Regions from separate parts of the Streptomyces sp. NPDC048603 genome, predicted to be linked through region 2. Evidence: predicted binding sites of a transcription regulator. Region 2 holds the regulator's gene; the other holds the start of a gene.
The links. Region 2 encodes HspR, which represses chaperone genes until heat shock. Its sites were predicted from a motif close to TTGAGNNNNNNNNNCTCAA; they were not measured.
Positions count from the first base shown of each region.

Region 1 (5,447 bases), on a different contig from region 2:
GTCAACCCCTGGTACGTCGACCGGTACGTCCTCTACTCGCTGGCCGGTGTCGCCCTCCTCGCGGGCGCCGCCCTGCCGCGGCTGCGGCCGCGCGTCTGGATCCCGCTCACGGCCGCCCTCGCCGCGGCCTTCCTGCCCTGGAGCCTGTGGCTGCGCACGCCCGAGAGCCGCAAGGACGACGCGCTCGCCGTCGCCGAGGCGGTCCGGGCCACGGCCCGCCCCGGCGACGCCGTCCTCTTCCTGCCGTCCCGTCGCCGGGAATGGCTGCTGTCCTCCCCGGACGTCTACGCCGGGCTGCAGGACCTGGCTCTGGACCGGACCCCCACGGCCTCCCGCAGCCTGTGGGGCACGGAGCTGCCCTCGACGGAGATCCGGACCCGGCTGGCCGGGGCCGGCCGGGTCGTGGCCCTGTTGGACCCGGCGGACCAGCCGCGCGACCCGTACCCGCGGGAGGCGGTCAAACGGCAGACGCTGGTCGCGTACTTCGACCTGTGCTCGATCCGGGAGGTGCGGGGTGCCCGGGTCGCGCTCTACGCCCGCCAGGGGGAGTGCGGCTGACCTTGACCGAGTCCGGTCGGGGCATCAGGCCGGGTCGAAACCGGTTGGCCGGCCACCCGCCCCGGGCGAGGATGGGCCGCCACCCGTCCGTGATCTTCCGCCCGGAGCCGCCCGATGTCCGCAGATCCCCGCCCCCTCGGCCACCCGCTCGTCTCCGCCGAATGGCTCGCCGACCGGCTCGGCGATCCCGGCCTCGTCGTCCTCGACGCCTCGGTCGGCGCCCACCGGGGGACCGCCCGGCGGATACCCGGCGCCCGGCCCTTCGACCTCGACGGCGCACTCTCCGACCACTCCTCGCCCGTACCACACACCATGCCGTCCGCGGCCGCCTTCGCCGAGGCGGTGCGCGCCCTCGGCGTGGACGACACCAGCGCGGTGGTGGCCTACGACGCCGCCGGCGTCTACTCCAGCGCCCGCGCCTGGTGGATGCTGCGCGCGATGGGCTTCGACCGGGCGGCCGTCCTGGACGGCGGCCTGCCCGCCTGGGAGGCGGCCGGTCTGCCGGTGGAGCGACGGCCGGCCTCGTACGAGGGACCGCGCGGCTCCTTCACCGCCCGGCCCCGCCCCGGACTGCTGGCCGACAGCGCCGAGGTGCTCACCGCGCTCGCCGACCCGGCCGCCACGGTCCTCGACGCCCGCAGCCGCGGCCGTTTCGCCGGCACCGCCCCGGAACCCCGCCCGGGCCTGCGCCCCGGCCACATGCCGGGAGCCCGCAACCTCCCCTTCACCGAGCTCCAGACCTCCGACGGCCGGATGCTCCCGGTGCCGGAGCTCCGTGCCGCCCTCGCCGCCGTGGCTCCCGCCACGGACCGGCTGTTCTTCAGCTGCGGCTCGGGCGTCACGGCCTGCGTCCTGGCCCTGGCGGCCGACCTGGCCGGCCACCGGGACCTCACGGTGTACGACGGCTCCTGGAGCGACTGGGGCCGCGAGTCGGACCTGCCGGTCACCACCACCGGCTGACGGGCCTGACCGGAGGCGGCGGCTTCAGCCGGCCGGCCGAAGCGCCTTCGGGGACCCCAGGAGAGCCGCGGGCAGATAACCGGACCGGACGGCGGGCTCCCAGCCGTGCACCTGGACGGCGAGGGCGGCGAGGGCCAGGGTGCCGACCGGCAGCAGGCTCCGGGGAGCCGGATCGGCTCCCACTGCGTCCCGGTGCTCGGCGAGCCGGGCCGCGAGCGCCTGCTCGAAGGCGTCCCGGTCGTCGTCCAGCAGGACCCGGAGCAGGCGCTGGTCCTGCGTCAGCGGGCCGGCCGCGTCCAGCTTCCGGGCGGCCTCGGCGCGCTCCTCGGCCGTCGGCTTGCACAGCGTCACGGTGGGCCAACTGCCGGGCCGGTGCCCGCCCGACGGGGTCAGGTAGCCGCACAGCGCGTCCATCGCGGCGAGGTCCGCCGGATCCGACACCGACTCGTGGCGGGAGTAGGGGACCCCGTCCCGGACCGCGGGCGCGTAGTCGCTGCGCAGGAGCAGGCCGCTGACCCGCTCCCACTCCCACACCAGGCCGCTCACCACGCAGATCGCGAAGGCGTCGAGCCAGTCCGCGGCCGTGGCCGCCCGGTCGGTCATGTGGTCGAAGGCGATGTCCATGCTGCTGAGCTCATCGTCGATGAGCGGGAAGCGGATCTCCTGGTCACCTTCGGGGAAACAGCCGACGCTCATCACGCCCAGCGAGCACTCCGCCGCCGTCCACAGCGCGGCGCGCGCCGGGATGTCGAGCACGAGGCCACCGGCGGGCTCCTCCGCGGCGGCGCGGGCGGCGACGTGGTCGAGGAGCTCGTCCCGCATCCGGTCCAGCTCGTCCAGCCGCGCGCTTCCGTACCGGAGGTCGTACCACCGGTCGTAGGTACGCGATGTGATGCCCTCCAGCGCCCGCGCGATCCGCTCCCCGTCGACTTCGTGCACCGCCACTTCCCGCGCCACCGTCGTCCCCCTCCGCGTCCCTTGATCGTTCCAGCCGTCGCGGACGCTACCAGCGGCCTCGGACACCGCCCCGGCCCCGGCCCCGGCCCCCGCGTCCCGGCATCCGATGGCTGTTCGCCTCAGGCGAACGGGCGTTGGGGAACAGTCTCGGGCTCCGATGCATTGAGTCCGTGTAGCTCAACTTCACTGCCGGAGGGAAGATCATGGCTTCGACGTCCGTAACGCTCACCCTGCCCGTGCTGCCGCTTGACGACGAGGTCGTGCTGCCCGGCATGGTGGTTCCGCTGGACCTGACCGACGCCGAGGTGCGCGGGGCCGTCGAGGCCGCGCAGGCGGCCGTCAGGAGCGGGAAGCCCCGGGTCCTGCTCGTGCCGCGGGTCGACGGGAAGTACGCCGGCACCGGTGTGCTGGGAACCGTCGAGCAGGTCGGCAGGCTCTCCGACGGTGATCCCGGGGCGCTGATCCGCGGCCTCGGCCGGGTGCGGATCGGCGCCGGCACCACCGGCCCCGGCGCCGCCCTCTGGGTCGAGGGCGAGACCGTCGAGGAGCGGGTGCCCGACCCGCTGCCCGGGGCCGTCACCGAACTGGTCAAGGAGTACAAGGCGCTCGCCACCAGCTGGCTGAAGAAGCGCGGCGCCTGGCAGGTCGTGGACCGGGTGCAGGGCATCGAGGGCGTGGGCGCCCTCGCCGACAACTCCGGGTACTCCCCGTTCCTGACCGTCGCCCAGAAGGTGGAGCTGCTCGAGACCGGCGACCCGGTCGCCCGCCTGAAGCTCGCCGTCAAGTGGCTCAGCGACCACCTCGCCGAACAGGACGTCGCCGAGTCCATCGCCAAGGACGTGCAGGAGGGCGTCGACAAGCAGCAGCGCGAGTTCCTGCTGCGCCGTCAGCTGGAGGCGGTCCGCAAGGAGCTGCGCGAGCTGGGCGGGGAGAAGGAGGGCGAGGAGGCCGACGACTACCGCAGCCGGGTCGAGGCCGCCGACCTCCCCGAGAAGGTGCGCGAGGCCGCCCTCAAGGAGGTCGACAAGCTGGAGCGGTCCAGCGACCAGAGCCCCGAGGGCTCCTGGATCCGGACCTGGCTGGACACCGTGCTGGAACTGCCCTGGAACGAGCGCACCGAGGACGCGTACGACATCCGCGGCGCCCGCGCCGTGCTCGACGCCGAGCACTACGGGCTGGACGACGTCAAGGACCGGATCACCGAGTACCTCGCGGTCCGCAAGCGGCGCGGCGACCGCGGCCTCGGTGTCGTCGGCGGCCGCCGCGGAGGGGCCGTGCTCGCCCTCGTCGGCCCGCCCGGCGTCGGCAAGACCAGCCTCGGCGAGAGCGTGGCGCACGCCATGGGCCGGAAGTTCGTCCGCGTCGCGCTCGGCGGCGTCCGCGACGAGGCCGAGATCCGCGGCCACCGCCGCACCTACGTCGGCGCCCTGCCCGGCCGGATCGTCCGGGCCATCAAGGAGGCCGGGTCCATGAACCCGGTCGTGCTGCTCGACGAGATCGACAAGGTGGGCTCGGACTTCCGCGGCGACCCCGCCGCCGCCCTCCTGGAGGTCCTGGACCCGGCGCAGAACCACACCTTCCGGGACCACTACCTGGAGGTCGAACTCGACCTCAGCGACGTGGTCTTCCTGGCCACCGCCAACGTACTGGAGGCCATCCCCGAGGCCCTGGCCGACCGTATGGACCTGGTCCGGCTGGACGGCTACACCGAGGACGAGAAGGTCGTCATCGCCCGCGACCACCTCCTGCCCCGGCAGCTGGACCGGGCCGGCCTCGGCGCCGACGAGGTCACCCTGGAGGAGGGAGCCCTGCGCAAGCTCGCCGGGGAGTACACCCGGGAGGCCGGCGTCCGGAACCTGGAGCGGGCCGTCGCCCGGCTGCTGCGCAAGGTGGCCTCCCAGCACGAGCTGGGGGAGCGCGAACTGCCCTTCGCCATCGGCGAGCAGGACCTGCGCGGGCTGCTCGGACGTCCCCACCACGTGCCGGAGTCCGCGCAGGACCCGGCCGAGCGGCGGACCGCCGTACCCGGCGTGGCCACCGGCCTCGCCGTCACCGGCGCCGGCGGCGACGTGCTGTTCGTGGAGGCCTCCCTCGCCGACCCGGAGACCGGCGCGGCCGGGCTGACCCTGACCGGCCAGCTGGGTGACGTGATGAAGGAGTCCGCGCAGATCGCGCTGAGCTTCCTGCGGTCGCACGGCGCCGAGCTGGAACTGCCGGTCACCGGACTGAAGGACCGCGGGGTGCACATCCACTTCCCGGCGGGCGCGGTGCCCAAGGACGGACCGAGCGCGGGCATCACCATGACCACGGCGCTCGCCTCGCTGCTCTCCGGACGGCAGGTTCGCACCGACGTGGCGATGACCGGCGAGGTCTCGCTGACCGGGCGGGTGCTGCCGATCGGCGGCGTCAAGCAGAAGCTGCTGGCCGCGCACCGGGCGGGGATCACGACGGTGATCATTCCCAAGCGGAACGAGGCCGACCTGGACGACGTCCCGGCGGAGGTGCTGGAGCGCCTGGAGGTGCACCCGGTGACCGACGTGCGGCAGGTGCTGGAACTCGCGCTGAAGGACGCGGAGCTCGCCGTCACCGCCGCCGCCTGACCCCGCCCCCTCCTCCTCCCCTTCTCCTCTTCCCCTTCCCCTCCCCTTCCCCTGACCGGGGGCACGGGACGGCCCGGACCCGCCCGCTGCGGGTCCGGGCCGTCCCGCTGGGAAATACTGGTGCCTCAACACACCACGGATGGGAGCGGTACGTGCACGGGAGTGAAGACCAGGAGTTCCTCGCACTGGAGCGGGAGCTGTCCGTCTTCCTTCGGCGGGCCCGCGCATCCTCCGGAGAGATGGCCCGCGAACTCCATCCGGAGCTGGAGCCGGCCGCGTACGGGCTGCTCGTACGGCTGGAGGACGCGGGCAGGCAGCGGGCCACCGACCTCGCCGCCTACTTCGGCGTCGGCAAGGCGACGATGAGCCGTC
Region 1 is NZ_JBICVY010000007.1:377,825-383,271, forward strand. It holds gene ACGFQ9_RS19710 (hypothetical protein) at 1-558, shown strand, start outside; gene ACGFQ9_RS19715 (sulfurtransferase) at 673-1,518, shown strand; gene ACGFQ9_RS19720 (immunity 49 family protein) at 1,543-2,463, opposite strand; gene lon (endopeptidase La) at 2,679-5,075, shown strand; gene ACGFQ9_RS19730 (MarR family winged helix-turn-helix transcriptional regulator) at 5,228-5,447, shown strand, end outside.
Region 1: the regulator HspR is predicted to act here: its motif matches at 2,638-2,656, upstream of lon (endopeptidase La).

Region 2 (5,447 bases):
AGCGGCAGGCCGTCACCAACGTCGACCGGACGATCCGCTCGGTCAAGCGCCACATGGGCACTGACTGGAAGATCAACCTGGACGGCAAGGACTTCAACCCGCAGCAGATGAGCGCCTTCATCCTGCAGAAGCTGAAGCGCGACGCCGAGGCCTACCTGGGCGAGAAGGTCACCGACGCGGTCATCACCGTCCCGGCGTACTTCAACGACTCCGAGCGCCAGGCCACCAAGGAGGCCGGTGAGATCGCGGGCCTCAACGTCCTGCGCATCGTCAACGAGCCGACCGCCGCCGCCCTGGCCTACGGCCTCGACAAGGACGACCAGACCATCCTCGTCTTCGACCTCGGTGGCGGCACCTTCGACGTGTCCCTCCTGGAGATCGGCGACGGCGTCGTCGAGGTGAAGGCCACCAACGGTGACAACCACCTCGGTGGTGACGACTGGGACCAGCGCGTCGTCGACTACCTGGTGAAGCAGTTCGCCAACGGCCACGGCGTCGACCTGTCCAAGGACAAGATGGCGCTCCAGCGTCTGCGCGAGGCCGCCGAGAAGGCGAAGATCGAGCTGTCCTCCTCCACGGAGACCACGATCAACCTGCCCTACATCACGGCCTCCGCCGAGGGCCCGCTGCACCTGGACGAGAAGCTCACCCGCGCTCAGTTCCAGCAGCTGACCGAGGACCTCCTGCAGCGCTGCAAGACCCCGTTCCACAACGTGATCAAGGACGCCGGCATCGCGCTGTCCGAGATCGACCACGTCGTGCTCGTCGGTGGTTCGACCCGTATGCCCGCCGTCGCCGAGCTCGTCAAGGAGCTGACCGGCGGCAAGGAGGCCAACAAGGGTGTGAACCCGGACGAGGTCGTCGCCATCGGCGCCACCCTCCAGGCCGGTGTCCTCAAGGGCGAGGTCAAGGACGTCCTGCTCCTCGACGTGACCCCGCTGTCCCTCGGCATCGAGACCAAGGGCGGCATCATGACCAAGCTCATCGAGCGCAACACCACGATCCCGACCAAGCGGTCCGAGATCTTCACCACGGCCGAGGACAACCAGCCGTCCGTGCAGATCCAGGTCTACCAGGGCGAGCGCGAGATCGCGGCGTACAACAAGAAGCTCGGCATGTTCGAGCTGACCGGCCTGCCGCCGGCCCCGCGCGGTGTCCCGCAGATCGAGGTCGCCTTCGACATCGACGCGAACGGCATCATGCACGTCACGGCCAAGGACCTCGGCACGGGCAAGGAGCAGAAGATGACCGTCACCGGCGGTTCTTCGCTCGCCAAGGAAGAGGTCGACCGGATGCGCCAGGAGGCCGAGCAGTACGCGGAGGAGGACCAGCGCCGCCGCGAGTCCGCCGAGACCCGCAACCAGGCCGAGCAGCTCGTCTACCAGACCGAGAAGTTCGTCAAGGACAACGAGGACAAGGTTCCGGCCGAGGTCAAGGACGAGGTCGAGGCCGCCGTCGCCGAGCTGAAGGAGAAGCTCAAGGGCGAGGACGCCGCCGAGATCCGCACCGCCACGGAGAAGGTCGCGGCCGTCTCCCAGAAGCTGGGCCAGGCGATCTACGCCGACGCGCAGGGCGCCCAGGGTGCCGCCGGTGACGCGGGCCAGACCAAGGCCGATGACGATGTCGTCGACGCCGAGATCGTGGACGAGGACAAGCCGAAGGGCGGCGCTGTCTGATGTCGGAGGAGACCCCGGGCTTCGACGAGAAGCCGGACGTCCCCGCCGACGGCACGCCCGAGGAGCCGAAGGCCGCCGACTCCGCCGACAAGGCGGACGCGGCGTCCCCGGCCGGGGACGACACCGCACAGGATGTCGCTCTGCTGGCGCAGCTGGACCAGGCCCGTACGGCGCTCGCCGAGCGCACCGGTGACCTCCAGCGGCTCCAGGCCGAGTACCAGAACTACCGCCGCCGCGTCGACCGGGACCGGGTCACGGTCAAGGAGATCGCCGTGGCGAGCCTCCTGACCGAGCTCCTTCCCGTGCTCGACGACATCGGCCGGGCGCGGGAACACAGCGAGCTCGTCGGCGGGTTCAAGTCCGTCGCCGAGTCGCTGGAGACCGTGGCCGCCAAGATGGGGCTGCAGCAGTTCGGCAAGGAGGGCGAGCCCTTCGACCCGACGATCCACGAGGCCCTGATGCACTCGTACGCGCCGGACGTCACCGAGACGACCTGCGTGGCGATCCTGCAGCCGGGGTACCGGATCGGCGAGCGCACGATCCGCCCCGCGCGGGTCGCGGTGGCCGAGCCGCAGCCGGGAGCTTCGGCCCCCAAGTCGGAGGACTCCGAGAAGGAGTCGTCCGACGACAAGAAGGACAGTGAGTAACACCCGCAGCAGGACCTGGGAGGAGGGACGCCGGTGAGCACGAAGGACTTCGTGGAGAAGGACTACTACAAGGTTCTCGGCGTCCCCAAGGACGCCACCGAGGCCGAGATCAAGAAGGCGTACCGGAAGCTCGCCCGCGAGTTCCACCCGGACGCCAACAAGGGTGACGCCGCGGCCGAGGAGCGTTTCAAGGAGATCTCCGAGGCGAACGACGTCCTCGGCGACGCCAAGAAGCGCAAGGAGTACGACGAGGCGCGCGCCCTCTTCGGCAACGGTGGCTTCCGTCCCGGCCCGGGCGCCGGCGGCAACTTCAACTTCGACCTGGGCGACCTCTTCGGGGGCGCCCAGGGCGGGGGAGCGGGCGGCGGCTTCGGCGGCGGCGGCCTCGGCGACATGTTCGGCGGGCTGTTCAACCGCGGCGGCCCCGGCCCGGGTACGCGTACCCAGCCGCGCCGCGGCCAGGACATCGAGTCCGAGGTGACGCTCAGCTTCACCGAGGCGGTGGACGGGGCCACGGTCCCGCTCCGGATGTCCTCCCAGGCCCCCTGCAAGGCGTGCTCCGGCACCGGAGACGCGAACGGCACGCCCCGTGTGTGCCCGACCTGCGTCGGCACCGGCCAGGTCTCCCGGGGCAGCGGCGGCGGGTTCTCGCTCACCGACCCCTGCGCCGACTGCAAGGGGCGCGGCCTGATCGCCGAGACCCCCTGCGAGGTCTGCAAGGGCAGCGGCCGGGCCCGGTCCTCCCGCACCATGCAGGTCCGGATCCCGGCGGGCGTCACCGACGGCCAGAAGATCCGGCTGCGCGGCAAGGGCGCCCCGGGCGAGCGCGGCGGCCCGGCGGGCGACCTGTACGTGGTCGTGCACGTGGACGCGCACCCGGTGTTCGGCCGCAAGGACGACAACCTGACGGTGACCGTCCCGGTGTCCTTCGCGGAGGCCACGCTCGGCGGCGAGATCCGGGTGCCCACCCTGGGCGGTCCGGCGGTCACGCTGAAACTCCCCCAGGGAACCCCGAACGGGCGTACGATGCGGGCCCGCGGCAAGGGCGCGGTCCGCAAGGACGGCACCCGCGGCGACCTGCTGGTCACCGTGGAGGTGGCGGTTCCGGCGGAACTGTCCGACAAGGCGCGCGAGGCCCTGGAGACCTACCGGGAAGCCACGGCGGACGAGGACCCCAGGTCCGCACTGTTCGAGGCAGCGAAGGGAGCATGAGATGGACGGCCGACGACGCAATCCCTATGAGCTCACGGATGAGACTCCGGTCTACGTGATCTCGGTCGCCGCTCAGCTCTCCGGCCTGCACCCGCAGACCCTCCGCCAGTACGACCGGCTCGGGCTGGTCTCCCCGGACCGCACGGCCGGGCGGGGCCGCCGCTACTCGGCCCGGGACATCGAGCTGCTCCGCACGGTGCAGCAGCTGTCCCAGGACGAGGGCGTCAACCTGGCCGGCATCAAGCGGATCATCGAATTGCAGAACCAGGTGGCCGCGCTCCAGCAGCGGGTCGCCGAGCTGGCGGCCGCCGTCGACGGCGCGGCCCTGGCCATGCAGCAGCGCGAGGCGCAGGTCCACGCCTCGTACCGGCGCGACCTGGTCCCGTACCAGGACGTCCAGCAGACCGGCGCGCTGGTCGTGTGGCGGCCCAAGCGGCCGCAGGACTGAGCCGGCCACCTGACCGAGCCGGCCACAGGCCTGAGCCGAGCCGGCCCGACCGGCCGGACACGCAGGAGGCCCCCGCCCGTACCAGGGCGGGGGCCTCCGCGCGTTCACTGCCCGGGGTGGTCCAGGATCCCCGACTGCGCGATGCGGTAGCCCAGCTGCGCGCGGCTGCCGCTGCCGAGGGTTCCGGCCAGTTTGGCGATGTGCGCCCGGCAGGTGCGTACGTTCATGCCGAGCCGGCGGGCGATGGCCTCGTCCACGTGGCCCTCGACGAGGAGCTGGGCGATGGACCGCTGCACGCCCGAGATCCCCTCGGGGGTCGGCCCGTACGAGACCTCCTCGCGCAGCGGCACGGCCCGGTGCCACAGCTGCTCGAACACCTTGATGAGGTAGCGGACCAGGGCGGGGTGCCGTAGCTCCAGCGCGACCTGCTGGTCGTCCCGGGCCGGGATGAAGGCGACCGACTCGTCGCAGATGATGAGCCGCTCGACCAGCTCCTCCAGGGTCCGGAACTCCACCTTGCCGCCGGCCACCCGGTCGATGTAGGCCATCGTGCCGCGGCTGTGCCGGACCGTGTGCTGGTAGAGGGTCCGCATGCTGACGCCCCGGCGGATGAGCGGCTGGTCGCGCTCGATCGCCTGGCTCAGCACGTGCTCGGCGCGGCCGCCGCCGGGCTGGATGGTCAGCATCTCGGTGTGGCACTCGGAAGTGGCCAGGTTGAGGGCCGCGTTGATGCGGTTGAAACCCTCCAGCACGGTGATCGCGTGGGTGGGTGCGGGACTCATCGCGCTGATGGCCATGAATGGCTCAAACGCTTCGGTCAGTTCGATGGAAGCGCGGCGGTGCTGCAGGATCTCCCGTTCCAGCGGGTGGAGCCGCTGCGCCAGGGCCACCGAAGGGGGAACCGGACGGAGCCAGTTGGCGTCATCAGGGTCGGGATGGAGCAGCGCGAATTCCAGCAGGCAGGGCGTGTGCTCGACTTCCACGCGGGCGATCCGCCCGGAGCTGAGGGCAGTGGCGTAGAGCTCCGATCCAAGACCGCACAGCTCCGTCACCGGGTGGGGATGTGTCTGGTTTACAGCCTTTGTCACTGAATCTCCCACCCCCAGGGTTTTGCATCTACAGGAACATGATGCATCGCCCCAGTGGCATCGACGTGGCTCGATAAGTCATCGTCTGAGATGCGGGGGAGAGGAATCCATCCAGTGAGGACGAAGTCGACCATGTATAAGAAATTGCTTCGCTCGGTGGTTGCCGTTGCTCTCTCCACGGTTGTGGCTTACGGGGTGGCCGGAGGCAACCTCGGCATAGCCGACAGCGGTTGGGGAAGTACGCCGGCCGACAGCGGCTGGGGAGCGCCCGCGACGACCGGCGGCGAGAACGACAACGACAGCGGCTGGGGCGTCGTACCGCCCGACAGCGGCTGGGGCACCGCTCCGCACGGGAAGTCCGACGCATGACCCCCGA
Region 2 is NZ_JBICVY010000003.1:459,965-465,411, forward strand. It holds gene dnaK (molecular chaperone DnaK) at 1-1,676, shown strand, start outside; gene grpE (nucleotide exchange factor GrpE) at 1,676-2,323, shown strand; gene dnaJ (molecular chaperone DnaJ) at 2,357-3,535, shown strand; gene ACGFQ9_RS08840 (heat shock protein transcriptional repressor HspR) at 3,537-3,983, shown strand; gene ACGFQ9_RS08845 (helix-turn-helix transcriptional regulator) at 4,088-5,071, opposite strand; gene ACGFQ9_RS08850 ((2Fe-2S)-binding protein) at 5,437-5,447, shown strand, end outside.